Regions from separate parts of the Sporosarcina sp. FSL K6-5500 genome, predicted to be linked through region 3. Evidence: a T-box and tRNA genes for the amino acid it is inferred to sense, from the RefSeq annotation. Region 3 holds a T-box; the other regions hold tRNA genes.
What was found. A T-box is a leader RNA that pairs with one kind of tRNA and senses whether it is charged. The one in region 3 lies ahead of pheS (phenylalanine--tRNA ligase subunit alpha), so its partner is inferred to be a tRNA-Phe.
Positions count from the first base shown of each region.

Region 1: it encodes a tRNA-Phe, which carries the amino acid that the T-box ahead of pheS (phenylalanine--tRNA ligase subunit alpha) is inferred to sense. The anticodon was not compared.
Region 2: it encodes a tRNA-Phe, which carries the amino acid that the T-box ahead of pheS (phenylalanine--tRNA ligase subunit alpha) is inferred to sense. The anticodon was not compared.

Region 1 covers NZ_JBBOTP010000001.1:2,741,151-2,750,488, forward strand. The annotation lists rRNA gene rrf (5S ribosomal RNA) at 143-258, shown strand; tRNA gene MKX62_RS13090 (tRNA-Val) at 325-400, shown strand; tRNA gene MKX62_RS13095 (tRNA-Thr) at 425-500, shown strand; tRNA gene MKX62_RS13100 (tRNA-Lys) at 507-582, shown strand; tRNA gene MKX62_RS13105 (tRNA-Leu) at 613-694, shown strand; tRNA gene MKX62_RS13110 (tRNA-Gly) at 703-777, shown strand; tRNA gene MKX62_RS13115 (tRNA-Leu) at 785-870, shown strand; tRNA gene MKX62_RS13120 (tRNA-Arg) at 892-968, shown strand; tRNA gene MKX62_RS13125 (tRNA-Pro) at 995-1,071, shown strand; tRNA gene MKX62_RS13130 (tRNA-Ala) at 1,153-1,228, shown strand; tRNA gene MKX62_RS13135 (tRNA-Met) at 1,251-1,324, shown strand; tRNA gene MKX62_RS13140 (tRNA-Ile) at 1,332-1,408, shown strand; tRNA gene MKX62_RS13145 (tRNA-Ser) at 1,426-1,518, shown strand; tRNA gene MKX62_RS13150 (tRNA-Met) at 1,561-1,635, shown strand; tRNA gene MKX62_RS13155 (tRNA-Asp) at 1,639-1,714, shown strand; tRNA gene MKX62_RS13160 (tRNA-Phe) at 1,774-1,849, shown strand; tRNA gene MKX62_RS13165 (tRNA-Gly) at 1,857-1,930, shown strand; tRNA gene MKX62_RS13170 (tRNA-Ile) at 1,935-2,011, shown strand; tRNA gene MKX62_RS13175 (tRNA-Asn) at 2,013-2,087, shown strand; tRNA gene MKX62_RS13180 (tRNA-Ser) at 2,097-2,187, shown strand; tRNA gene MKX62_RS13185 (tRNA-Glu) at 2,198-2,269, shown strand; gene MKX62_RS13190 (TraR/DksA C4-type zinc finger protein) at 3,127-3,855, opposite strand; gene MKX62_RS13195 (1,4-dihydroxy-2-naphthoate polyprenyltransferase) at 4,040-4,951, opposite strand; gene MKX62_RS13200 (isochorismate synthase) at 5,115-6,500, shown strand; gene menD (2-succinyl-5-enolpyruvyl-6-hydroxy-3-cyclohexene-1-carboxylic-acid synthase) at 6,493-8,205, shown strand; gene menH (2-succinyl-6-hydroxy-2,4-cyclohexadiene-1-carboxylate synthase) at 8,198-9,043, shown strand; gene menB (1,4-dihydroxy-2-naphthoyl-CoA synthase) at 9,040-9,338, shown strand, end outside.
Region 2 covers NZ_JBBOTP010000001.1:2,412,898-2,422,235, reverse strand. The annotation lists gene MKX62_RS11465 (aldo/keto reductase) at 1-575, opposite strand, end outside; gene MKX62_RS11460 (NCS2 family permease) at 732-2,033, shown strand; gene MKX62_RS11455 (hypothetical protein) at 2,082-2,375, opposite strand; gene trmL (tRNA (uridine(34)/cytosine(34)/5-carboxymethylaminomethyluridine(34)-2'-O)-methyltransferase TrmL) at 2,701-3,174, opposite strand; gene queG (tRNA epoxyqueuosine(34) reductase QueG) at 3,289-4,428, opposite strand; gene MKX62_RS11440 (B3/B4 domain-containing protein) at 4,485-5,177, shown strand; gene MKX62_RS11435 (hypothetical protein) at 5,207-5,722, shown strand; gene MKX62_RS11430 (SRPBCC family protein) at 6,056-6,508, opposite strand; tRNA gene MKX62_RS11425 (tRNA-Leu) at 6,687-6,767, opposite strand; tRNA gene MKX62_RS11420 (tRNA-Cys) at 6,809-6,882, opposite strand; tRNA gene MKX62_RS11415 (tRNA-Gly) at 6,891-6,965, opposite strand; tRNA gene MKX62_RS11410 (tRNA-Gln) at 6,970-7,041, opposite strand; tRNA gene MKX62_RS11405 (tRNA-His) at 7,052-7,127, opposite strand; tRNA gene MKX62_RS11400 (tRNA-His) at 7,162-7,237, opposite strand; tRNA gene MKX62_RS11395 (tRNA-His) at 7,274-7,349, opposite strand; tRNA gene MKX62_RS11390 (tRNA-Trp) at 7,377-7,450, opposite strand; tRNA gene MKX62_RS11385 (tRNA-Tyr) at 7,456-7,540, opposite strand; tRNA gene MKX62_RS11380 (tRNA-Thr) at 7,554-7,629, opposite strand; tRNA gene MKX62_RS11375 (tRNA-Phe) at 7,643-7,718, opposite strand; tRNA gene MKX62_RS11370 (tRNA-Asp) at 7,778-7,853, opposite strand; tRNA gene MKX62_RS11365 (tRNA-Met) at 7,857-7,931, opposite strand; tRNA gene MKX62_RS11360 (tRNA-Met) at 8,013-8,087, opposite strand; tRNA gene MKX62_RS11355 (tRNA-Val) at 8,156-8,231, opposite strand; tRNA gene MKX62_RS11350 (tRNA-Glu) at 8,397-8,471, opposite strand; tRNA gene MKX62_RS11345 (tRNA-Ser) at 8,495-8,586, opposite strand; tRNA gene MKX62_RS11340 (tRNA-Asn) at 8,591-8,665, opposite strand; rRNA gene rrf (5S ribosomal RNA) at 8,710-8,825, opposite strand; rRNA gene MKX62_RS11330 (23S ribosomal RNA) at 8,972-9,338, opposite strand, start outside.
Region 3 covers NZ_JBBOTP010000001.1:3,336,069-3,345,406, reverse strand. The annotation lists gene zapA (cell division protein ZapA) at 1-4, opposite strand, end outside; gene rnhC (ribonuclease HIII) at 78-1,013, shown strand; gene pheT (phenylalanine--tRNA ligase subunit beta) at 1,304-3,715, opposite strand; gene pheS (phenylalanine--tRNA ligase subunit alpha) at 3,729-4,766, opposite strand; T-box leader at 4,847-5,077, opposite strand; gene MKX62_RS16005 (TrmH family RNA methyltransferase) at 5,139-5,903, opposite strand; gene sspI (small acid-soluble spore protein SspI) at 5,995-6,207, shown strand; gene MKX62_RS15995 (universal stress protein) at 6,743-7,183, shown strand; gene MKX62_RS15990 (DUF2798 domain-containing protein) at 7,230-7,745, opposite strand; gene MKX62_RS15985 (TetR/AcrR family transcriptional regulator) at 7,934-8,497, opposite strand; gene MKX62_RS15980 (peptidoglycan D,D-transpeptidase FtsI family protein) at 8,833-9,338, opposite strand, start outside.

The DNA of each region.
Region 1 (9,338 bases), 590 kb from region 3:
CTTGATTACCCTGATTCTGTATAGCACAATGTCTGTTTTATTCAGTTTTGAGCGAATAAGTACCGTTCATAAAAAAAAGTACTTGCAATTAATTAGATGATATGTTATAATAATTATTGTCTTTGAGAAAAGATCATACAAGTCTGGTGACGATTGCGAAGAGGTCACACCCGTTCCCATCCCGAACACGGAAGTTAAGCTCTTCAGCGCCGATGGTAGTTGGGGGTTTCCCCCTGTGAGAGTAGGACGTCGCCGGTCTTGCAACAATTATTACATAGGTTTATGAATAGGACGAACAACTGAAGTTTGTCGCACTTATACCCAGGAGGATTAGCTCAGCTGGGAGAGCACCTGCCTTACAAGCAGGGGGTCGGCGGTTCGAGCCCGTCATCCTCCACCATTTTATTTATAATGAAAACTATTAGCCGGAGTAGCTCAACTGGTAGAGCAACTGACTTGTAATCAGTAGGTTGAGGGTTCAAGTCCTTTCTCCGGCACCACTTTTCGAGCCATTAGCTCAGTTGGTAGAGCATCTGACTTTTAATCAGAGGGTCGCAGGTTCGAATCCTGCATGGCTCACCATTTTTATGACTTAGTGTCATAATTTATATTGCGGGTATGGCGGAACTGGCAGACGCGCTAGACTTAGGATCTAGTGCCTTCGGGCGTGGGGGTTCGACTCCCTTTACCCGCACTTATAATGCGGAAGTAGTTCAGTGGTAGAATACGACCTTGCCAAGGTCGGGGTCGCGGGTTCGAATCCCGTCTTCCGCTCCATATTTTTGCCGGGGTGGCGGAACTGGCAGACGCACAGGACTTAAAATCCTGCGGTAGGTGACTACCGTACCGGTTCGATTCCGGTTCTCGGCATTAATAACTTTTCACTTATATGCGCTCGTAGCTCAATTGGATAGAGCACCTGACTACGGATCAGGAGGTTGTGGATTCGACTTCTGCCGGGCGCACCATTATGTTTTTAAACTTTATAATTCTTCGGGACGTAGCTCAGCTTGGTAGAGCACTTGGTTTGGGACCAAGGGGTCGCAGGTTCGAATCCTGTCTTCCCGACCATTAAGCTTTTTAAGCAGATTCGCCGCTTAAAGAATATACCATTTTAAGTAGATTTGTGCTTTAATAATTGCCAGCTATAATGGGGCCTTAGCTCAGCTGGGAGAGCGCCTGCCTTGCACGCAGGAGGTCAGCGGTTCGATCCCGCTAGGCTCCACCAACACAATTTTCATAAAGATCCTGGCGGCGTAGCTCAGCTGGCTAGAGCGTACGGTTCATACCCGTGAGGTCGGGGGTTCGATCCCCTCTGCCGCCATCTTAAAGGACCTTTAGCTCAGTTGGTTAGAGCAGACGGCTCATAACCGTCCGGTCGCAGGTTCGAGTCCTGCAAGGTCCACCACTATTATATACAGCCATGGAGGTATACCCAAGCCCGGCTGAAGGGATCGGTCTTGAAAACCGACAGGGGAGTCAAATCCCGCGGGGGTTCGAATCCCTCTACCTCCTCCATTTTTAACTAGTGGTGAAATTAAATAGTACTTATATTGTTGTCGCGGGGTGGAGAAGTGGTATCTCGTCGGGCTCATAACCCGAAGGTCACAGGTTCAAATCCTGTCCCCGCAACCAAATGGTCCCGTGGTGTAGCGGTTAACATGCCTGCCTGTCACGCAGGAGATCGCCGGTTCGATCCCGGTCGGGACCGCCATTTTTATTAATACTATAAGGTTTAGAATAAGTTAACGACTTAATGTAAACTAAATACGTGGCTCAGTAGCTCAGTCGGTAGAGCAAAGGACTGAAAATCCTTGTGTCGGCGGTTCGATTCCGTCCTGAGCCACCATTGTTATGCGAGTGTAGTTTAGTGGTAAAACCTCAGCCTTCCAAGCTGATGATGAGGGTTCGATTCCCTTCACTCGCTCCAAAAAGGGCCTATAGCTCAGCTGGTTAGAGCGCACGCCTGATAAGCGTGAGGTCGATGGTTCGAGTCCATTTAGGCCCACCATTCCGCAGTAGCTCAGTGGTAGAGCAATCGGCTGTTAACCGATCGGTCGTAGGTTCGAGTCCTACCTGCGGAGCCATTTATATATGGGGAAGTACTCAAGCGGCTCAAGAGGTGCCCCTGCTAAGGGTATAGATCGCGAAAGCGGTGCGAGGGTTCGAATCCCTCCTTCTCCGCCATATATAATTTGGCCCCTTGGTCAAGCGGTTAAGACACCGCCCTTTCACGGCGGTATCACGGGTTCGAATCCCGTAGGGGTCATACATAAAAGTAGCTTTACAAGTTCTTAATGAACTTGTAAAGCTACTTTTTAATTTGTTTATATATAGTTTTCTAGTTCACTTAAATTCTAACTATATATGTTGAATTAAAGAATCCCATTGAATCTACTGTGGCGCTCAATAAGGAGTGAGTTGTAATTCGGGGTGTGGATTGTAGAACGCTTGACGCTTTGGGGATGCCTTTCACCGTAAGCCTGGATATCGCTTCGCATCCAGTCTCACGGCTTCGGCGACCCCTTTGCCGTACCTGCACTAGTGTGTTCATTATCGAGAGAAATGTGATTTTGAGATGTATATGCCGAGATTATAAGGTGATTACTAGTTGATACTACTTATATTCAAGAAAGACGTACTCCAGGTTGCAGATTTCATCACAGATAATGAAATGCTCTTTCTCATATAGACCATCCAGCGTCGAAGCGATATTGGTAGGAGTTCTGTTTCATTCTTAAATAAAAAAGACAAGACTATGGAGAAGACTTCAGCCGCCAAAATTATATCTTTGGCGGCTTTTATCCAGTTAAGAAGCCCCGCTATTCTTTCGTCCCAAAAAGCTCTAGCATTTCGTGTACTTATGCCTTTGGAGAGCAACGGATGGATAACCACCAAACGATTCCCGAAAAATTTGTAGGGGGCTACGAAGTCGCATCCCTACACATCAAGATATCTCGATAATAGTAAAGAGGTCGTTCTATCTAAAGCAACTCAAAGGCAACTACACACGCAGCGCCTAGTGTTTGATTAAATCATTTACTGGTTACTTTTGGTTAATTAACATACGTGAGCTAAAATATCCTGAAAAGAAACACCATAAGCAATGGCCTATGGTGTTTCTTTTCACTTCTTCTGATCCTCTATATAACTATCTTTTTCATGATAAGGAATATCTCCGAGAGGGGATTCGATTCCTTCATCATCCAGTTCCGCTTCATATTTCTCTGAGGCATCGGACCTGATGAAACCGCGTGACTTTCCATTTATATCGGTTCCTGTGAATTCTTCAAATTCTTCGGTTGCACCATCTGAAATTCCGCTGTCGTATAACGTATTGTAGTCATCGTGATCTCCGCTGAAATCGGAAGGGGTTTCTGATGTTCCAGATTTTGCGATTTCCTGAAAGCTGTCTTCGCCATCCCGGGCCGCTCCGGAAAATGAATTTGGGTTGGCCATGGTAAGCGTATCTTCTTCGACAGGTCGATCATTGGGGATTTCTTGCTCAGTCGCATGGTCGATGCAAAGGGTTGTGTAAGGAACTGCTTCAAGTCGCCCAAATGGTATATCTTTTTGGCACACTTCACATTTCCCATAAGAACCGTTCACCATCGCTTGTAAGGCGCTTTCTACTTTATCTAATTCAGAGCCAGCATGAACGTTTAAAGCCATGTCTTTCTCTCTTTCAAACAGTTCTGTACCCATATCACCGGGATGATTGTCATACATCGACAGCTCGCCGGCAGCTTCTTGTGCACTTTCCTTAATATCTGTTTCTTCTTCTGTTTTTGTTAAGTGATCCTTCATTTCATATAGTTCTTTTTTTAGAGTGGCTTTTTGTTTATCGTTCAACAAGTTTTGTCACGTCCTTTTTAGTAATGGCATTAGTCTGCACATACACACCGTACTTAATAAACAAAAGTACAGATTGTTGACTATCGTTACTTAACTTTCCTTTATTTCGTTCCATCTAAACATATAAATCAGAAAAAGCGTAAAGCTTCGAGTTAAATCGAGGCTTTACGCTTTTTTTTATTAGTTAGAGCAGATGCCCAATGAGTATTCCGATCCCTAATAGTAAGCCGAATAAAGTGTTCGTAACTGCAGTGTTTTTCATCGCAGGCATCACATGTATTGGGATGTGATTTTTTCGGAACACAGTAATCGCTCCAATCGGCTTTTTGACACTAAGAAATACAAGCAGTGCCCATGGAGTAAGATGACCGAAGAGAATCATTGCAATAATCCAGCCATAGGAAATAATGAAAAATAGCATTAGGATTGTAATTGCGTTGTAGCGGCCCACAAGAATAGCGAGTGTTTTTCGTCCGCCTTCCTTATCGCCTTCTAAATCACGTATATTATTTGCTAGCATAATACCTGCGACTAGCAACATACTTGGGATAGATAGCAGAACCGCTTCTGTCGTTACTGTTTCTGTCTGGATATAAAACGCAATAAGGATAAGTAACATTCCCATGACAACACCGGAAAACAGTTCTCCAAATGGCGTGTAGGCGATAGGATACGGTCCTCCAGTATAAAAGTAGCCTACCATCATTGACAGGATCCCGACGACTGCGAGCATCCATGAGGTTTCCATACATATATAGATACCAATAAGGACGGAAATCCCGTAAAGCATAAAGGCAAGATTCAACACGGTTTTTGGTTTTACACCATTACGGACGATTGTACCGCCGATACCAATGGACTGTTCTGTATCAAGTCCTCTTTTAAAATCATAATATTCATTGAACATATTCGTTGCCATTTGGATGAAAACACTCGCGACGAGCATGGCGATGAATAAAGGAAAATGTAATTTTCCGTAAGTTAGTGCAATCATGGTACCGAGAAATACAGGTGCAAAGGCTGCCGTTAGTGTATGTGGACGTGTAAGCTGCCACCAAATACGCCAGCCTTTATCCGCTTTTATTGTCTGTTGCAATTTGGCTCTCTCCCTATCCTTTTAATGACCCTATCTATTGTACTCCAAAATGGGTGGAGTGAACATATGGACTGCTTATTATGTGCTGAAACGACATTGATTCGGTATGATAGACTATAGGTATTGTTTTAAATCAGTCGAATGAATGTACGGAGGGAAAATAATGAATCGGAAGTTGACCGCTACCCGTGAATCTCAATTAAATGTTAGGCAGAATGAGCTGCGTTTTTTTACAGAAACTGTCGATGCGGGGAGAATCTCACCACTTGCGTTTTTTGAAGCAGGAGATTCGTGTTACAAAGATGAACGTTTCTATTGGCAAAATGCAGATAAAACTTTAACGCTTGTTGGTATTGGACATGCTACGGTATTAACAAGTGATGGAACGAATGATCGTTTCACACATATTTCAACAAGTTGGAAAAAATTATGTAGTTCGCTTATTAAAGAAGAAAATGATCGGGAACCTGTTCTTTTTGGAGGTTTCTCGTTTGATCCGAAAAGTGTTAAGCAATCAGAGTGGGATGCATTTCCATCGGCCCATTTCGTTGTACCTTCTTTCCAGTTGTCGATTACGAATGGTAAGACAGAAATTTCCATTAACCTCGTAACAAAAAGCAACGATGGGGCAGAACAGTTTGAGAAGTTAAGGGATGAAAGAGACCGTCTAATTCATATCGCGCAAGTCGAGGAATCCGCTCTGCTTACAAAACCGGAAGTTGTGTCAATAGAGGAACTTTCGAAAGAACATTATCTGGAAACCGTTGCAGATGTCACAAAGAAAATTAACAATGGTGAAGCTGAAAAAGTAGTAATTGCACGTTCGGTTAAACTAAACTTTGCAGATGACGTGCCGGCTGTCACTGCACTTCATCATATATCAAATGAACAGCAGGAAAGTTATCACTTTGGATTGCAAAAAGACGGCCAATTATTTTTTGGTGCTACACCTGAACGTTTAATTGAAATATCAAATGGCCGTGCGTATTCGGCATGTGTTGCGGGTTCCATTAAACGAGGCAAGTCGGCAACTGAAGACCGCGAACTTGGCGATGAACTTCTTGAAGATAGAAAAAATCGAGAAGAGCATCAATATGTCGTTAATATGATTTCACAAGTGTTTAAGACATTTTGCACAGACATCAAAATTTCGAAAGTACCGAAACTGATGAAAGTCCGTGATATTCAGCATTTGTTTACGCCAGTTGAAGGAAAAGTTGAACAAGGAACTGATATTTTTAGTTTGGTTCAAGCACTTCACCCGACACCGGCGCTAGGCGGTGTCCCAACTGATATAGCGATGGAAATGATTCGTTCTGAGGAAAACTTGGATCGGGGTTATTATGCTGGACCAATTGGTTGGACAGATACTGCTGGAAATGGTGAATTCGCTGTGGCAATCCGTTCCGCACTTCTTGACGGCAATAGTGCGTACTTATACGCAGGTGGAGGAATTGTGGCAGACTCTGAACCAGATAAAGAATACGATGAAACATGGGTGAAATTCAGACCGGTTATGCGGGCGCTTGGAGGAAAACTGAATGGATAACCGTACAGTTTTGACTGATTATGTTCGTAGAATGACTGCTGCTTTGATGATGGCTGATGTGAAAACGGTAGTTATTAGTCCAGGCTCTCGTTCGACACCACTGGCTTACGCTTTCGCTTCAACAAAAGGCCTTGATGTCTATATGCAAGTCGATGAACGATCGGCTGCCTACTTTGCATTAGGTTTGGCGAAGGCATCCGGTAATCCTGTCGTCCTTCTCTGTACGTCAGGTACTGCAGCATCGAATTATCATCCTGCTATAACAGAAGCGTATTATGCGCGTATTCCTCTTATTGTTATCACGGCTGACCGTCCGCATGAATTAAGGGAAGTCGGTGCGCCACAGGCAATCGATCAAATTCGAATGTATGGTAAGCATGTGAAATATAGTGTAGATTTCCCACTTGCTGAAAACAATCCGGATATCGAAGACTTTATTGATCGCCATATTAGCCGTGCACTGTCAGTTGCGACTACAGCTCCACGCGGACCCGTTCACTTAAATGTGCCGTTCCGGGAACCACTTCTGATCGATTTTAATCGGGAAACGCCGAAAATGACTTTCAAAAAACGATTTAAAAGTGTAGACAGTTTGGATGCATCTACTGCCCAACAAATTTCACAGTTGCTTGCAACGTCGGAAAAAGGCTTCATCATTGCTGGTGAAATGCCGATAGGGTTCGATAAAGCAGCATTTTGGAACTTTGCCAAAGCACTGGAATGGCCAGTATTATGCGATCCGCTATCAAATCTTCGCACGGAAGTACCTGAACAATGCATAGCGCTCTGTATTGATCATTATGATGCGCTATTAAAAAGTGATGCATTCAAAGAGAAAGTCGTACCTGATACTGTCATTCGTTTTGGTGCACAGCCAGTAGCGAAGCCGCTTTCGCTTTACTTGAAAAAAGTAAGACCAGCTACAGTTATAGCGGTGGATGAATCGCCGGAATTTAGGGATTCGCTCGGTGTCGTTACGCATCATATCCAGACTTCATCCGAAACAGTCATGAAAATTATTGTGGATAAACCGAAGACATCTTATACAGAGTGGTGGACGATGGCGAATGAGGCGGCATCAGCGATTACAAATAAGTATGAGGGTGTTGCTGGCGATGAAGGGATATTTGCAAAAACATTATTTGAGCACCTTCCCACAGAGAGCGACCTCGTAAGTGGCAGCAGCATGCCAATCCGTGATGTAGACACGTTCTTCAGGAAGACGGATAAGGATATTACAATTTTTGCGAATCGCGGGACGAATGGTATCGATGGTGTTGTATCGACAGCATTCGGTATCCAGGCGGCAAGAAAGCGTCCAACATGGCTGTTAATTGGCGATTTATCGTTCTTGCATGATGTCAACGGATTAATTGTTACTCGTTTCCACGAGGCAGATTTAACCATTGTCATTATTAATAACGATGGGGGTGGAATATTCTCGTACCTTCCGCAAGCTGATGCAGGTAATCATTTCGAAGAGCTGTTTGGCACACCAACAGGCTTAACATTCGGCCACATTGCTGCGATGTATGATGCGCAGTATGCGGCAATCCACACGCCAGAAGAGTTCGGAATGGAGCTCGATAAAGCGAAGGAAAAACCAGTGCGTATTATCGAAGTGTTCACGAATCGTCAAGCGAATGTGAAAGCGCACCGAGACCTATGGAAGCAAATCACGGACAGGCTTGATCGTAATGAATGAAAAGACTATTCGTATACGTGAAATTAATATGCATGTGGAAATCCAAGGTGGAGAAAATCTACCTGTCATCGTATTTCTACATGGTTTTACGGGGAGCACCACATCATGGCGTGAAATTACAAAGTTGCTAAAAGGTAACTACCAGACAATAGCTGTCGATTTGACGGGACACGGCAAATCGACTATTTCGGAAGACATTGGCCGCTACTCTATGGATCAGCAAGTAGAGGACCTTGAGGAACTGTTTACTGAGCTTTCTCTTGATCAATTCATCTTAGTTGGCTATTCAATGGGGGGACGTATTGCACTGGCTTATACGGTGCGACATCCAATGCGGGTCTCGTCATTGATTCTCGAGAGTTCTTCTCCAGGATTGAAGACGGAAGTGGAAAGAGAAGAACGACAAGCAGCTGACAGGCGGCTGGCAGACAGAATCACAAGGGACGGATTGCCGGCATTCATCGATTTCTGGGGAAATATTCCCTTGTTCGCGTCTCAGAAGACTTTGTCGGAAGAAAAGCAGCTGGCAGTGAGGAATGAACGGCTTAGTCAGAGTGAAATAGGCCTTGCGAACAGCTTACGTGGTATTGGAACAGGTAGCCAAGCTTCTTATTGGAAGAGCCTAGGAACAGTCAATCTTCCGGTTTTGCTCATAACGGGAAAACTCGACACGAAGTTCGTAAATATTTCCCGGGAAATGCAGAGGGATTTCCCTAATGTCCGCCACGAAACGATAGAACATGCTGGACATGCAATTCATGTGGAAAAACCGGCTACATTTGCTACAATGATAGAGGAGCATATTTCAGAGTTGAAAAATCGAGGAGGATCACTATGACACGTCAATGGGAAACGATACGTACATACGAAGACATCAAATACGAACAGTATGGCGGGATTGCAAAAGTAACAATCAACCGTCCGGAAGTGCGCAATGCATTCCGTCCTAAAACGGTATCGGAGTTAATCGACGCATTTTCACGCGCACGGGACGACCAAAGCATTGGAGTCATCGTCTTAACAGGCGAAGGCGAGAAAGCATTCTGTTCAGGCGGAGACCAATCCGTACGAGGGCATGGCGGTTATGTAGGAGACGACGAAATTCCACGTCTCAACGTCTTGGACTTACAGCG
Region 2 (9,338 bases), 920 kb from region 3:
AGCGGTGACCAAGACGTCACAGCAATTCCATTCTCTTCGCAAAACGCACGGAGCGGTTCCTGTGTTAGATACGGATGGAGTTCAATCTGGTTCACCATTGGCGCAACATTTGCTTTTACAAGGATTTTTTCAAGATGATGGGCATGATGATTGGAGACACCTGTTGTACGGATCAGTTTTTCGTCATACAACCGTTCAATCGCTTTATAAGTGTCGACATATTTTTCTGACACAGGCCAATGTGTCAAATATAGATCCAAATAATCTAAGCCTAGTTTCTTCAATGAAGTCTCGAATGCGCGGAGTGTCCCGTCATAGCCCTGATCAGTATTCCATACCTTCGATGTGATGAACAGCTCTTCCCTTGGAACACCAGAGTGACGGATCGCTTCCCCCGTTTCCCTTTCATTCTCATAGATTGCCGCTGTGTCAATTGCGCGATATCCTGTTTCTAGTGCGTATGTAATTGCTTCGACAGTCTGACCCGGATCCGTCATCTTATAGACGCCAAGTCCTAATTGTGGCATTTTCACACCATTTGCTAGCTCAAGTGTTCCGTTGAATCGTTTTGTCATTTGAATTTCCCCTTTCGAAACTTATTCTTTAATTGTACAAGCGGCATTCGAATATTACGAATTACCTGATTGCATTTCAGAGTTGAATTTTAACGTAAAAACGAATATTATTGTAAATGTACTTCATTTCGTTCGTATTCTGAAAGGAGATTTACATTGTTTCATTTAAAAAAACATAATACCACTGTGAAAACGGAAGTATTGGCAGGAATGACAACTTTTTTGACAATGGCCTATATTGTCATCGTCAATCCGATTATTCTCGCTGACGCCGGCGTACCATTCGAGCAAGTATTCATTGCGACAATTATCGCTGCGGTTATCGGTACACTTTGGATGGCACTTTTCGCCAATTATCCAATTGCAATTGCACCAGGAATGGGATTGAATGCTTATTTTACATCGGTTGTTCTCGCATCTGATGGTCAACTCGACTACATGACTGCTTTTTCTGCAGTATTCATAGCTGGATTAATATTTGTTCTGTTGTCCTTGACTTCTTTCCGTGAAAAATTAATTGAATCAATTCCTGAGAGTCTGAAGCTCGGGATTACAGCTGGGATAGGGTTATTCATCGCCTTTATCGGCTTGCGTCTTTCTGGACTCGTCGCTCCACATGAGGCGAACCTTGTTAAGCTTGGCGACCTTACGTCTCCGCCCGTTCTACTCGCTTTGTTCGGCCTTCTCGTGACGGTTATTCTTATGACTTTGAATATCTATGGTTCGATTTTCATTGGAATGGTTCTAACCGGAATTGTCGCAGTCTTTACGGGTCAGCTCAAATTTGAAGGTGCCTTATGGAAAATGCCTAAATTGCCGGAAGGGATTCTTGTTTGGAATCCGATTACTGCATTCGGTGACGTCATTTCACATGGTTTGTATGGGGTGGTTTTTGCCTTTCTCATCGTTACCTTGTTCGATACCACCGGCACGATGATTGGCGTTGCAAAACAGGCTGGCCTTATGAAAGGCAATAAGCTGCCACGTGCACGTCATGCATTACTTGCAGATTCTGTTGCAACAACATTCGGATCGATGTTCGGTACGAGCCCAACAACGGCGTACATCGAATCTTCATCTGGTGTTGCAGTAGGTGGCCGGACAGGATTGACATCACTGACTGTCTCTATCCTCTTCCTTGTCGCGGCATTTTTCGGTCCACTCGTCAGTACATTGTCTGGTGTATCTGCAATCACAGCTCCTGCTTTGATTATCGTCGGAAGCTTGATGATTGGTGCAGTGAAAGATATTGATTGGGATTCATTCGATGAAGCATTCCCAGCCTTCCTCGTTATTCTAACAATGCCACTCACTTCGAGCATTGCGACAGGAATCGCTCTTGGTTTCATCACATACCCGCTATTGAAAGTTGTGAAAGGGAAAGGAAAACAAGTTCCTATCCTGTTATATATTTTCGCGGTACTGTTCACCTATCAGCTGCTCTATTTACCACATTAAAAAATACCCTTCCGTTAGTATTCGGAAGGGTATTTTTTACATATTGATTTAGCGTCTAGAAGTGATAGCCGACATTACGAGCGCTCCTGCAGTTAGTAGGTGCATGAACCAGCCAATGAACGGAATAGCACTCACTATGCTCGTTACGAGACCTAGGATGGGTGCTGCCTTACCCTGCATGTCCCGAATTGAAAGCAGTAACGTAATTGCATGTAAAACGAACATGACACCCAGCACTGAATATCCGGAGCTTATAACAAAAACTCCTCCAATGATTGGAATTGCAAGAAAACCTTCTGCAATTGCCGTGATCCATTTCATTCCTGTCGAGTAATTTTTCATACTATATTCTACCTCCATATTATTTAAATCGTTATGTTATATACGGACAAGCCGACAAAAAGTTTCATTTTTCTTGGCTCTGTCACAATTTTTCCTGACGGTCGTTTCAATTCCATTTAAAATAGGGTATACTTAACGAAGCTACTAATGAATTTACAGGAGGTACCTATCATGACAGTAATTCTAATTATAGGTGTTTGCTTTGCATTCCTATCTGCAATTTTCACAGGCGGATACGATGATAAACCGGGCAAGGTTAAGATACCTGGCCTAAAAAAATAACAATAAGTAAAACGGGACATGCCTTCAGGCTGCCCCGTTTTTTTTATACCAATCCTGGATAAGATTGTTGCCTAAGCGCTTCATATATAAGTATCGCCGCCGTGTTCGATAAATTAAGCGACCGAATGTTGTCGTTCATCGGGATTCGTAGACACCGTTCTTTATTCTCCTCTAAAATTTCTTCAGGAAGTCCGCTCGTCTCTTTACCGAAGACGAAAAATATATCTGTTGCACCATCAGAATAATCGAATGCAGTATGAGTCCTTTCACCGTGTTTTGTCAAAAAGTAAAAAACAGCATCGGGATTCGCCGCGAATAGCTCACGAATTCCTTCATGATATGTAATATCGACGTGCTCCCAGTAATCGAGCCCCGCACGTTTCAACATTTTGTCGTCCGTCGAAAACCCAAGCGGTTTCACAAGATGAAGTTTCGCTCCTGTTCCTGCGCATGTCCTTGCAATATTCCCTGTGTTTGCAGGGATTTGTGGTTCAAATAACGCTACGTGTATGGCCATCTCAGTGATTCCTCCAATTAAACTTTTTTACTATAGATACGTTGAAATATAGAACCCCATTGATTTTTTTCTGCTCCCCCTTGTAAGAAGCCTTCGTTTAGTTTATATAGGCATTCATTTCTTCAGTATATAAGTATCCGCTGCCTTTTCTAATTCAGCACGCACTTCCGGATCTTCCTCTTTCGATAATGCTTCCTTAATCGCTACATATCCTTCTTCCAAACCAATTCGACCAAGTGCCCATGCAATCGTACCACGAATGACGGGTCTCGGATCGTTCTCTAACATACTGATCAATTCTGGTACCGCAGACTCCTCCTTGAAATGTGCGAGTGCAATAATTGCATTTCGCTGAATCGGATTTTTTCCGCGCCAAGATCCTGATACATGTCCAAATTTCTCTTTAAATTCTCGATTCGACAGCCTAAGCACTGGTTGAAGAAGCGGCTTCGCCAGTTCAGGGTCTGCTTGGAATGCTTGCTGATGCAAATTATGCTTTCCTTTATTTTTCGGACATACCGTTTGACATGTATCACACCCGTATATCCGATTACCAAACTCCGCACGAAATTCTTCCGGAATTGGCTTTTTCGACTGTGTAAGGAAAGCAATACAACGCTGCGCATTTAATTGGCCTCCCTGAATCAATGCACCAGTTGGACATACGTCAAGACAAAGTGTGCAATCCCCACATTCATCTTCCATTGGAACGTCCGGCGCAAAAGGGATATTGGTAATCATTTCACCCAGGTACACATACGAACCGAATTCCGGCGTAATTATTGAACAGTTTTTTGCCGACCAGCCAATCCCCGCCCGTTCTGCAACAGCGCGGTCTGCAAGCTCACCCGTATCTACCATCGAGCGAACCTTTGCTTTAGGTGCATGTTCTAGTATAAATTCCTCAAGCAGTCTCAGCTTTTCACGAAGGACTGTATGATAATCTGTTCCCCATGATGCACGGCAAAAAATACCCCGGCGCTCGCCTTTTTTTCCTCTCGGAGAATCTGCCATTTTGGATGGATAAGCTACAGCAATTGCAATAATGCTTTCTGCTTGATCAAGCAAAAGAGCAGGTTCTGTCCGTTTATCTAAATCCTTTTCTTCAAAACCCGACTGATAGCCTAGTTCTTGCTGCCGCTTCAAGCGGTTTTTCAACTCACGAAATGGTGCAGCTGTTGTAAAACCAATTTTGTCGATGCCGATTGACTCCGCATAGTCCCTCACTGACTGTTGCAACTGAACAGCATTCACACTGTATCGCCTCCACTATGCTACTATTGAATTAAACTATATAAAGGGTGAAGTCATTGATTATTGAAATGGATATGAAGCTTTTAGGTGCCGTACCCGGATTAAAATTGGGCATTAATCATTATACCAAAATTACAGTGTCAGAATCGCCTCAAATGCTAAAAGGAAAATTGCAATTATTCCAAGAGCAACTTTTCTTTGAGCTGGAGAACAAGTCCGTCCCCGAATTCCCTGGCATTAAAGAATGGCGTACTGTGTGGAAAGCACTTGGCGCAGACTCTAATCGATACCGTCATTCTACAGAAGCACTTATGCGCCGGATTAAGAAGCAAAACTACATCGATCCATTCCACAATGCTGTCGACTTGAATAACTTCTTTTCCTTGCAGCACGAAATTCCAGTAGGCATCTATGACCTCGAAAAAATTGTCGGCGATATAATCGTTACTTCAGGGACAGAAGAGGATGGATATGATGGATTGAATGGTCGTTTTAATTCATTACAAAACATTCTACTGTTAAAAGATGATTATAGCCCATTCGGTAGTCCATATGTCGATTCTATACGCAGCGCTGTAACAGAAGATACGACAGACGCGTTACATATCTTCTTCCTACGCCCGTCCATGGATGCTACTGAAGCGTTTGAACTGACAACAGCATGTGGGAACATGTTTACTAGTCTTAGTGGTGGAGATGTTCGTTCATATGTTTTGCACGAGGGACAAACTTCCATTATAGTTGACTGACAATGTTTCTAAATGGGGGGAATGAACAAGTGAGCAACATAACACTCGCTGAAGCTGTAAAATTAAAAAGTGTTTTAACAAAACGAATTCATGAGCTTGAAGATGAAATGAGACGCGTAGCCTTTACGAATGTAGAAAAAGGCAACACCCCTGATCAAGGACCACGTAGCCTTAAAATCGTAGAAACAGAATTGGATGAAGTCCGTTTAGATAGTCGAGTGCTCGACCGTCTCATGTATCGTGCCAATATCGATAATGAAATCGAGTTCCAAGGGCAACAACTTGCGATTGTCGAAGCGATTGAACTTGCCATACAATTGCGTGCAAAAGCCCGCTTTTACAAAGAACTCTCTATGGCAGAAAAAGAAGAGATTCAATACGGCTACTCTGAAGGTACGGTCGTATACCGTGTTGCTTTATTCGTTCCTGAGGATTATCGGGTGAAATCATTGCAAGCAGAAAAGGATGCACATAAGTTATCTAATTCTATTAATGCAAAAAACTATTCGATTGTCTTGAAATTTGATGATACGAAGTACTTTTAATGCCCTTGGAAAGGTGAGACTCCTCTCCAGGGCATAGAGTAGGGATCAATCCAATTTAAATTGCAGGCAAACCAATAACCTGTCACCATTTACTTTGTGACCAATCCCCAATGACCAACCAAGGCAATTGCAATGGACAACCCAAACTAGTGTCATCGGATCCCCTCTATGAAAATCGCTCCTTACGCTTCGGCGGTAAGGAGCGATTTTGTTTACTACCCATTTTTGAACCGCTGTGTTTTCTCACCATCTATTAGTAACGTCCAGGTTCCACTCTCTAGAAAACTTGTGCCACCAAGTTTATCAAGTCGACTTTTCCTGATGAAATGCATCTTACTCATTTTCTGCAATATGCTTCAGAGCTCTTGCTCGACTCACAATAAAGTTTCTCATATAGCTTTCCAAAAACAACTTATCCGCAATAACACCAATCACTCCACAGGGTGATCTATATTGAAATCTGTCAATCATCAGAGTACCATTATCCTTCTCAATAAACTGATGAATATGGTGAAAAGAGTGGAATGCTCCTTTCACCATTATGTCTTCAAACATATACGGTCTATCCATCACCGTTACTTTGGCAGTTAGTCTTTGTCTTATACCGAAATGAACGGCCTCCCATGTAACAATATCCCCGGCCAGCAATAAACCTGTTGTCACCCCACCGACAGCCTTCTCTTTCGTCCCCTCTGTTGTACGGGTATGAATATCCACGTCTCGTGCAAGATCAAAGCAACGTTCTACCGAGGCTTGAATGAACTCCTGGTGTTCAATTAATGGCATAATGTTTCCCCTACTCTCTATTCTTTTATCTAAATATATATTGAAATAAAGAATTAAATTACATTGAATTCTTTAAAGTGCTAGGGGTAGCCAAAGCCCACGTTCGCTCAGTTAAGTCAACTTATATAGTAGAAATTAAACACAAAAAAACACAACCGAAGTTGTGTTTTTCATCTGATACCCGAGGCCGGACTTGAACCGGCACGCCTTACGGCATCGCATTTTGAGTGCGACGTGTCTGCCATTCCACCACTCGGGCATAACACTATTTAGTTTACGAACAACGATACATAAGAAAATTGGAGGCGGCAACCGGAATCGAACCGGTGGTAAGGGTGTTGCAGACCCATGCCTTACCGCTTGGCTATGCCGCCGTAGATGATGGAGCGGAAGACGGGATTCGAACCCGCGACCCCGACCTTGGCAAGGTCGTATTCTACCACTGAACTACTTCCGCGAAACTGGGGTAGCTGGATTCGAACCAACGAGTGACGGAGTCAAAGTCCGTTGCCTTACCGCTTGGCTATACCCCAAAAAGATAAATGGGGCGACTGAAGGGAATCGAACCCTCGAGTGTCGGAACCACAATCCGATGTGTTAACCACTTCACCACAATCGCCATGATATCTAGTTTGTTTTAATTGAATATAAAATGGGGCGACTGAAGGGAATCGAACCCTCGAATGTCGGAACCACAATCCGATGTGTTAACCACTTCACCACAATCGCCATGATATATAAGTTTGTTTTAATTGGATAGATAAATGGGGCGACTGAAGGGAATCGAACCCTCGAGTGTCGGAACCACAATCCGATGTGTTAACCACTTCACCACAATCGCCATAATATTAGATTATACTAAAAAAAATGGCAGGGGCAGTAGGAATCGAACCCACATCAAAGGTTTTGGAGACCTCTATTCTACCGTTAAACTATGCCCCTAAAACTGGTGGTGGGGGGCGGATTCGAACCGCCGAACCCGTAGGGAGCGGATTTACAGTCCGCCGCGTTTAGCCACTTCGCTACCCCACCATATAGGTGTAAATGGTGCCGGAGAAAGGACTTGAACCCTCAACCTACTGATTACAAGTCAGTTGCTCTACCAGTTGAGCTACTCCGGCACAAATATTAAAATGGTGGCTCAGGACGGAATCGAACCGCCGACACAAGGATTTTCAGTCCTTTGCTCTACCGACTGAGCTACTGAGCCACATATTTGGTTTACATTAAGATATTAGCTTATTCTAAACCTTATAAGAAAAATAAAAATGGCGGTCCCGACCGGGATCGAACCGGCGATCTCCTGCGTGACAGGCAGGCATGTTAACCGCTACACCACGGGACCATTTGGTTGCGGGGGCAGGATTTGAACCTGCGACCTTCGGGTTATGAGCCCGACGAGATACCACTTCTCCACCCCGCGACAACAATATAATGTATTCATTTGATAAAGAGCTAATCATTTACATGTCAGCTATATGATCTGCTGTATCATGATAAAATTTGGTTGCGGGGGCAGGATTTGAACCTGCGACCTTCGGGTTATGAGCCCGACGAGATACCACTTCTCCACCCCGCGACAATAGTATTTATATAATTAAATATATGTAAGTTTCTTTAAGCGGTGAATCTGCTTAAAAAACTTAATGGTGGAGGATGACGGGCTCGAACCGCCGACCCCCTGCTTGTAAGGCAGGTGCTCTCCCAGCTGAGCTAATCCTCCTGGGTAAAATTGCGATAAGCGGCGCATCTCTTTGTCAGCTTCATTCGCTCAGTCAGTCACGTACTAATGTACGCTCCTTCCTTCTCCCGATTTTAACGAGAGTGTGCTATGCTCGAATTACTGAATTAAAGTCTACGTGCTTAATGATGAATTTCTAAAAAGTTATGGTGACCCCTACGGGATTCGAACCCGTGATACCGCCGTGAAAGGGCGGTGTCTTAACCGCTTGACCAAGGGGCCTTAATTTATCATTTATATGAATCTGGCGGAGAGCAAGGGATTTGAACCCTTGAAACAGCGTTAGCCGCTTACATGATTTCCAATCATGCTCCTTCGGCCACTCGGACAGCTCTCCTAAATGGCTCCGCAGGTAGGACTCGAACCTACGACCGATCGGTTAACAGCCGATTGCTCTACCACTGAGCTACTGCGGAATAATATTAAGAACATACATTAAGTATCTTCTTTTGGACTAACAGACCAGCGACGTCCTACTCTCACAGGGGGAAACCCCCAACTACCATCGGCGCTGAAGAGCTTAACTTCCGTGTTCGGTATGGGAACGGGTGTGACCTCTTCGCAATCGTCACTGAACTATTTTCCACAAGACAAGATTAATTATATCACACCTTGTTGTTACTTGCAAGCGTTTTTACAAAATAATTAATTTTGTTCGCTCAAAACTGAATAAAACAGACATTGTGCTACACAGAATCAGGGTAATCAAGCCCTTTTCAAAATTGGTTAAGTCCTCGATCGATTAGTATCCGTCAGCTCCACACGTCGCCGTGCTTCCACCCCAGACCTATCAACCTCATCTTCTTTGAGGGATCTTACTTACTTGCGTAATGGGAAATCTCATCTCGAGGGGGGCTTCATGCTTAGATGCTTTCAGCATTTATCCCGTCCATACATAGCTACCCAGCGATGCCTTTGGCAAGACAACTGGTACACCAGAGGTATGTCCATCCCGGTCCTCTCGTACTAAGGACAGCTCCTCTCAAATTTCCTGCGCCCGCGACGGATAGGGACCGAACTGTCTCACGACGTTCTGAACCCAGCTCGCGTACCGCTTTAATGGGCGAACAGCCCAACCCTTGGGACCGA
Region 3 (9,338 bases):
ACATAAAAAACTCTGTTATTAATCATACCACGAAATGGTTTTAGTTGTGAATTAAGTCGACGAGAGGAAGTTATAAATTGAGTAATCAAGTTATTATTGTAAACAGTCAAGATATGAAAAAAGTGATAAATCATTACACGTCTTCAAAAGTCGTACGCAATGCTCCTGGCGTCGTCTTTGCAGCGAAACTACCTGATACCTCAATCACAGCCTACAAGTCCGGAAAAGTACTATTCCAGGGCGCAGGATCTGAACGGGAAGCCGCACGCTGGGGTACTGCAGAAGTTAAAGCGGGGTCGGCCGCATTGAAAACAAAAGGTGATGTGCTGCCAGACCGCTTAGCACAGTTATCCGTTCTCGGGTCAGATGAAACAGGAACGGGTGATTTCTTCGGGCCTGTTACTGTTGCAGCTTGTTTCGTCCGTGCCGATCAAATAGAGCTTGTTCGCGAACTTGGTGTAAAAGATTCAAAAATGCTAACAGATGACCTCATGCGAAAAATCGCACCTGATTTACAGGAGGCGCTCATTTATAGTGTGCTGACGCTTGAAAACGAGAAATACAATGATGTACAAGCGAGCGGCTGGTCTCAGGGAAAGATTAAAGCCCTCCTTCATAATCAGGCACTTAAGCATGTACTCCGGAAAATGGACGGAGAGAAACCCGATTATATTTTGATTGACCAATTTGCGGAGCGCGGCATTTATTATAATCACATCAAAGCGGAGTCTGAAATTGTGCGAGAGAATGTGCTGTTTTCGACAAAAGCGGAAGGTCTTCATATGTCGGTTGCAGCTGCGTCAATTATTGCACGTGTTGCGTTTTTAGAAGAGATGGACCGGTTGAGTCGTATTGCGGGAATGACACTGCCGAAAGGCGCGGGACCAAGAGTGGATGAGGTGGCCGCCAAGATTTTATTGAAAAGCGGTGAAGATACGTTGAAATCACTGACGAAGTGGCATTTTGCGAATGCAGGGAAAGCTAAGAATCTCGCGGCTAGGAAAAGACGGTGAGTTTTGGAGTGTAATCACAACTTTCGAATTCTAATACCAACTTTGAGAATCTAATACCAACTTTTGAATTCTAATCTCAACTTCGATGTTCTAATCTCAACTCTTCGTTTTCGCGAAAATCTAAGCAACAAATGCCAAGGTAATTACTGTAATTGCAACTTTACGTTTTTAATGGCAACTCTATGATTCTAATTGCAACTTTTCAACTGTAATTGCAACTTTTCTTTTCTAATTGCATTTCCCCAAAAAGAGGCACACAGAATAGAATTCTGTGTGCCTCTTGATTTTAGTTATCCGCGAAGCAAAGCTCCTGCTTCTGTTGTTAATGCGTTCAATACTTTGTCATGCGCTTTGACAACTTCTTCGTCTGTCAATGTGCGCTCAGCATCTGAATATGTCAGTGAGAACGCAAGTGATTTCTTGCCATCTTCAACATTGTCCCCTTCGTACAGGTCAAACAATCTAACGTCTTTCAACAATTTACCACCAGCGCTGCGAATAACGTTTTCAAGCATACCTGCTGATGTATCGCTCGAAACGACAAGCGCAATGTCCCTTGAACTCGATGGGAAACGTGGAACCTGGGTATATAAAAGTTCTTCCGTTTCAACTGCCAAAATTTTAGCAAGGTTCATTTCCATTACATATGTGTTTTTCAAATCACGTTTTTTCTGTTCTGTCGGGTGAATTTGTCCAATCAAACCTATCCGTTCGGCATTATAGAAAATGTTTGCTGTCCGTCCAGGATGCATCCCGTCAAGAACAGTTTGTTCGAATGACAGACCTTCAGAAAGACCGAGACTATCCATCATGCCTTCGACAATCCCTTTAAGGACGAAGAAGTCAACCGATTTCGTTTCTGCTTGCCATGCATGGTCAACCCATTTTCCAGTAATAACAGCTGCAACATGTTCAACTTCTTGTGGCAGTCCATCTTCCTCTTCACCAAGGAATACCGATCCAGTTTCATAAAGCGCTACCGAATCCATACGGCGTGCAACGTTGTATGTTGCAGCCTCAAGGAGATGCGGGATAAGACTTTGCCGAAGGATACTGCGGTCTTCACTCATCGGCATCAGAAGTTCTGTAACAGGTGCTGTTTCAAGCGCGTAGCTTTGTGCCTGTTCCTTAGATGTTAATGAATACGTCAGTGCCTGGAAGAGTCCTGCGCCTTCAAGGAACGCTCTAACTGTACGACGTTTCGCTTGATACGGCGACAACCCACCCGGCGTCGATTCCGTTATTGGAAGTGTCATTGGAATCAAGTCATAGCCGTACATCCGTGCAATCTCTTCGATAATATCTTCTTGGATTCGAAGATCCTGCCTGCGTGTCGGTGCATCTATGATCAATTTTCCGTTCACCGCTTCTGTAGGGATTTGTAATCCGTCTAAAATAGCTAGCATTTCTTCAAGAGGGATCTTCATACCAAGGCGGTTGTTAATATAATCCGGTGAAACAGTAATTCGTACAGGCGTTTTATCGAGTTCATCAACAATGACAGATCCAGCAAGCACTTCGCCCCCCGCAATTTCAGCCATAAGCTGTGCGGCACGTTCTGCTGCTGCTTCGACTCGATTAGGATCGACTCCTTTTTCAAAACGTGTACTCGCATCACTACGAAGCCCAAGCTCTCTCGAAGTGCGGCGGACAGATCCTGATGAGAAGTAAGCAGATTCGATGACAACCGTCGTCGTTCCATCATGTACTTCCGTATTTAATCCGCCCATTACGCCAGCAATCGCTACAGGTTCTTTACCGTTCGTAATAACAAGTTGATGCGCTTCCAGTGTTCGTTCAGTATCATCCAATGTCGTGATTTTTTCACCTTGTTCTGCAAGACGGACAGCGATTTCACCTGTTCCAAGACGGTCATAGTCAAATGCATGAAGCGGCTGACCGTATTCCATCAAGACAAAGTTTGTAATATCGACAACGTTATTATGTGGACGTACTCCAGCAGCCATTAAACGGTTTTGAAGCCATAACGGCGATGCTTCTACTTTAACGTTTTTAACGACTTTCGCTACGTACATCGGATTTTCTTCTTTTGCATCGATACGCAGTTTCAGCATATCTTCGGCTTTTTCATTTGAAGCCGTGTAGTTAATTTCAGGGAGTTGGATACCTTGTGATAAAATCGCTCCAACTTCATACGCAACGCCTATCATGCTGAGTGCGTCTGAACGGTTTGGCGTTAAATCGAATTCAAGCACTTGATCATCAAGACCAAGCAGCGGGAGTGCGGATTCACCTGGTACAGCTGATTCAGGAAGCACATAGATTCCTTCTGCATATGCTTTTGGTACAAGCTTGCCTTCAATTGCAAGCTCTTGAAGTGAACAGATCATTCCGTTCGATTCCTCACCACGCAGTTTTGCTTTTTTAATCTTCATGCCGCCTGGTAGTACTGCACCTGGACGTGCAACAATGACTTTTTGCCCTTCTGCAACGTTGGGAGCACCACAAATAATTTGTGTAGTTTCTTCCCCAACATCCACTTGACAAATATTCAACTTATCCGCTTCAGGATGTTTCACACATTCCAACACATAACCCACAACTATGTTCGTCATACCATGCGAACGGTCGATGATGGAATCAACTTCAATGCCCGAACGTGTAATTTTCTCCGCAAGGTCTGCCGTAGAAATTCCCTCTATATTTACATATTCACTTAACCATTTTGTAGATACTAACATATTCGTCTCCTCCTCAAGCTTCCGTCCGGTGGAATTGCGATACAAACCGCACGTCATTTGTATAGAAATGACGGATATCTTCCACACCATATTTCAACATTGCAATACGTTCAGGTCCCATACCGAAAGCGAAACCTGATACAACAGCGGGGTCATAACCAGCCATTTCCAGTACATTCGGGTGTACCATACCGGCACCTAAAATTTCGATCCAGCCTGTTTTCTTACAAACGTTACAGCCGTCTCCGCCACATTTGAAACATGAAATGTCCATTTCAACAGACGGTTCCGTGAATGGGAAGAAACTCGGACGCAGACGGATTTCACGCTCATCGCCAAACATTTTTTTAGCGAATAAAGAAAGTGTCCCTTTCAAGTCGCTCATGCGGATATCTTCACCAATAACAAGCCCTTCAATTTGCGTGAATTGATGAGAATGCGTCGCATCGTCACTATCACGACGGTACACTTTACCTGGGCATATAATCTTAATCGGCGCGCCGCCTTTCGCTTCCATCGTCCGTGCTTGAACTGGTGACGTATGTGTACGAAGAAGAATATCTTCGGATATGTAGAACGAATCTTGCATATCACGTGCTGGATGGCCTTTTGGCAAGTTCAGCGCTTCAAAGTTGTAATAATCTTTCTCAACTTCAGGACCCTCAGCAATTTCATAGCCCATGCTAATGAAGAAGTCTTCGATTTCCTCAACAACACGTGTTAACGGATGGTGATTTCCAGTACGTGCAGGACGTCCAGGCAATGTTACATCAATCGATTCTTTTTCAAGCTGTTCGTTGATGGCTAATTCTTCAAGTTTCGCCATACGGTCTTCGAGCACTTCTGTCACTGCCTCACGAATAACATTGACAAGCGCCCCCATTTTCGGACGTTCTTCAGCAGGAAGTTTTCCCATGCCTTTCAACAAATCAGTAATTGGCCCTTTTTTCCCTAAGTAGGCTACACGAACTTCATTCAATGATTTTACATCTGAAGCTGCTTCAATTTTTGCAAGCGCCTCTACTTTCAACAGTTCTAATTGTGCTTCCATGTCAATTCTCCTTTCAAAATAAAAAAAGTGTAGGGCGTCTGGCGCCCGAAACTAGACGAAATAAAAACCCCGCCCCTTAAAAAAGGGACGAGGACGATTTCGCGGTACCACCCTGATTATCATACCCGAAGATATGATCACTCAAATCGGAATAACGGTCCGGCACCGGCACACCTTTACAGCTTACGCTGGTCCTGGCGGCAGCTCACGGGGTGAACTTCGACAATCATTTACCCATCTGCGCTTTCAGTCAAGGCGCGGACTCCCTTTCGGCTCATGTATTGTTTACTTTTCCCGATCATTGCTTTTCATTTCTGTTCATAACCAATAGTATACCCGATTATGATTTGATCATCAACAACATGCTAGTTTTCACACTTTAGAATACGTATATAGCAGGATGCCCGTTGCCACTGCGACGTTTAACGATTCTGCTTTGCCGTACATTGGAATCTTGACCGTATTATCCGCCATCTCAAGCAAATCCGGATTGACGCCACTGCCTTCATTTCCAACAATCAATGCAAATTCGTCTTGTGGCCAGATATCAGAATGATTTACAGCATTTTTCAATCCTGTCCCTAAAACTTGAATGCCCGCTTCTTTCGCCTTAGCCGTCCATTCAATAAGATCACCTTTGACGATTGGGATATTGAAATGTGACCCTTGCGCAGAACGTACTGTTTTCGGGTTATACGAATCAGCGGTCCCCATTCCAAGAATAACTGCATCCATTCCAGCAGCATCTGCCGTCCGAATCATCGTTCCGACATTACCAGGATCCTGGACTGCGTCAATTAATAAAAGTTTTTTCCATGCTGAATAATCCTCTTCGGCATGCTCCGGCTGACGGCAATGTGCATAAATACCCTGCGACTGCTCCGTTTCCGAAATTTCTTTCGCAATTGCCTCTGTTATCTCAACAAGCTTTACACCTTCGATAGACCATCCTTGAGGTATTTCAACTCCGTCACGGGTGATTAACGCGAGAATTGCCCCATTACTTTTTAATGCTTCTTCAACGAGATGAAAACCTTCGACAAGGAATTCTTTCGACAGATCGCGTTCTTTTCGTGTTGTGACAAGCTTTTTCCAATGTTTCACGAGTGCGTTTTGTGATGATTCAATTCGTTTCATATGTACGTTACCGCCTTTTTCTTTTCAGTGTATCAAATGACGGTATAGTTGGCGATTTTTGTGTCCAAAATGAAAGTGGGAGGTTGATAAAATGGATTTTCAAATAAGAGATGCCATTTCAGCAAACATGACGAATAATACAGCGGATGATATCCGTAACGTTGTGGAAGATGCCATTAAACGAGGTGAAGAGCACCTGTTACCTGGACTAGGGGTGTTTTTCGAAAAGCTGTGGAATCATGCAGGAGAACAAGAAAAAACAAAGATGGCCGGAGAGCTAGCACAAGTATTTGCGGCAAGTTAAATTATTCAAAGATTGCACGGAGCACTATCACCGGCGCAATCTTCTATCACGGCGTTTGGATAAACGTAAAGCCGCTCATTAATTGAGCGGCTTTTGTATTTTAAGAACTAGCTATTTTCCAAAAAGAAATCAAAGCCCATCGCCGTTACAAAGCCAAACACAAGTATCCATAATGCAATACGGATGGTCATCCATATGGTTGTGTTCACTTTGCTTGCTCCATACAATAACCCGATGAGTGCGGCGGTATGCGTGCCAATCCAGGCATGCCGTATTTACTTCAAATTCATTTTCCCCATTCGTTCCGACTCGAATTCCTTTTTCCACGACCCCATCTATCCACTTTTTAAAGCAGTGAAAATAGAAAGAAAAACTCGAAGAAAAGTATATTGGATAATCCGAAAAATTTTATAGTCGTTTTAGTATTTGCAGTGATTAATGTTATATTGTATTTGTTCATGAAAAAATCAAAAAATGTGAATTCAAAATAACTACAACTGATTTATTATATAATTTTAAAAGGAGTTTATGACTAATGGCAACTGATTATAAAAGTATTGTAGTAGCTGTAGACGGTTCAAAAGAGGCCGATTTTGCATTTCGTAAATCACTTGAGATTGCATATCGAAATCAAGGATCACAATTAAACCTCGTTAACATTATTGATACGCGCTACTTAGGACCTCTTGATAAAGAAATTGCTGGGCAAGTCAAAGAACAATCTCAACAAATTTTAGAACGCTATAAAGCACGCGCAGCAGCTGCTCGCGTTGAAAATGTAACTATCATTATTGAATATGGTTCACCTAAAACGGTGATTACAAAAGAGATTGCTAAATTGGTGAAGGCAGACTTAATTATTTGCGGCGCTACGGGGCATACGCCAGTAGAGCGCTACTTAATTGGTTCTGTATCTGAAGCAATCGTACGTTCAGCTAAATGCGATGTTTTAGTCATCCGTACGCCTGCTGAATGAATAATAAAAAAATCGCTCAGACTTTTGAAAAGTCTGAGCGATTTTTTTAGATATTTTGTGTATTCGTTTGAACTGCGGCTTTTCTATCTTGCGCTGCGTGCATTTTAACCATTACTAAACGTGCAAATGGTTGGATCACTACGCTCTCTAAAAATAGGGCGAGTAAGAAGTTACGGGGCCAGATTTGGATAAAGTGTGCAAAGATATCAGTTGTAAAACCATCCCCAATGATAACCCCAACAAATGTCATTGTAAATGACATGCCTAATACTGTGAAAATTGTACGGAACATAATACGAGCAGCAAAACCATCTGTTGGCGAAATGAATTTAGATGATAAAAATTCTGCAAAACGACCGATTGCTACCGGTTCAATTATCATAACGAAAACCCAAATAATAGGTAACACGATTAGCATGTTCATTGCAACATCTTTGTTGAAGCCTCCAGCAGCAAGGATCATATTGATTGGTCCCATTGTTAATACTGATAATGTTACGATAATTGCGCCAAATAACGCGCCCTCTTTACCGTTTTTCGGTAGTCTGTTTTCTTGATGCATAGTTTGTTTTTCTTCCTTTCAAAATTCATATTTGAGACCTACGTTAAATACATCGATGAATATGCCAATAACAAATCACGCTATGGAGTGAATAATCGTAATATATATCAATAAAACCGCAGTAAATGCAATTTACACTAAAGATGCACTCAGTTTAACAAACACAATATTAACGGGTTCTGTCGAATTTACTTGTTCACTTTTAATATACCCGGCAATAATGTGGCAATTGTTTTCAAAGGTGTTGCGGATTTTTGCGTCAAACATAGCATCATTGCCCCCTCAATCGAAGCTGTCATCAACAATGCAATAGCGGAAGCTGATTCACTCGAATAGCCTTCCGTTATAAGTTTCTCATAGTAAAGGTGTTGAATGTTTTCATATAGAGCACTACAAGCAGTACGGACTGGTTCACTCATCGTTGCCATTTCACTGACAATGCTACTAAATGTATAGCCGATAATGGTGCCACTTTTTTCAAAATCCTGAATTAACTTATCAATCATTGAGAGTATGGCATCCTTAGCTGATAGATGCCTGCTGAATATAGCTTTGATATCTGTGGTAATGGCCTCATTTAAACCTTGTAAACAAATAATCAATAATTCTTCTTTTCCGTTTGGAAAATGATGATAGAGCGCTCCTTTTGTAACATTACAAGCTTTTAAAATCTCGTTAAGTCCGACATTTTTATATCCTTTTTGTTGAAAAAGGGTCGTAGCAGTATCAATTAATTGCGATTTTATATCCATATTTAATGTATCTCTCCCCACATACCAACTGGTCTGTTTGTAAGTATAACAAAGTTTTACCCAGAATTACAGTTTTCAGTTTTATCGAATTTAAGATGACAAAGGACACGCCTTATTTTAAGGGGTTATTTCAGAATACTAGGAGTTTTTTCTTAGCGATAGGCGGAGGAATATCCATGAATATTCTTTTAAAATTAATTGACAAGAAGACTGTACTTATTTTATAGGAGCGGATTCTCTTTTCAAAGAGCTTAATTTCATTTTCATCATAGATAGCGGCTTAGGTTTTTATCTATTGAAAAAAGTAAGGAAACCATTCTTTGGTTTCCCTACTTTTATTTTTCAGATTCTTTTTTAGGAGCCTGTATGATTGGTTGCTCGGCAGCTGTAGATATTTCTTCTTTAGCTCTTTTTACTTTCAGCTTAAAATATTCGTCTACAGCTTGTTGGATAATTTTATTTTGAGCGCCAGTCGTGTGATCTCCTGGCTTTGTAGTGATGTTTGGGACAAGAACCGCATAAGCAATTTCCGGATTTTCGTAAGGTGCAAACCCCACATGGGATAGATTGATTGTCGATTTCCCTGAACTGAATGCTTGCGCAGTTCCCGTCTTCCCTGCTCCATCATAGTCTTTTCCATCAAAAATTTTCGGGGCCGTTCCTTTAGGTGCATAATACACGTAATGCATACCACGCTTCACTTGATCAATTTCTGCATCAGTACTCTGAATCCTATTTAAGATATTGACCTCTGTTTCTTGAATGAGAGAACCAAGAATTTCACCATCCTCAGATGGTTCGCGTATTTCTTTTAATACTTTTGGAGCTATCCGATAACCGC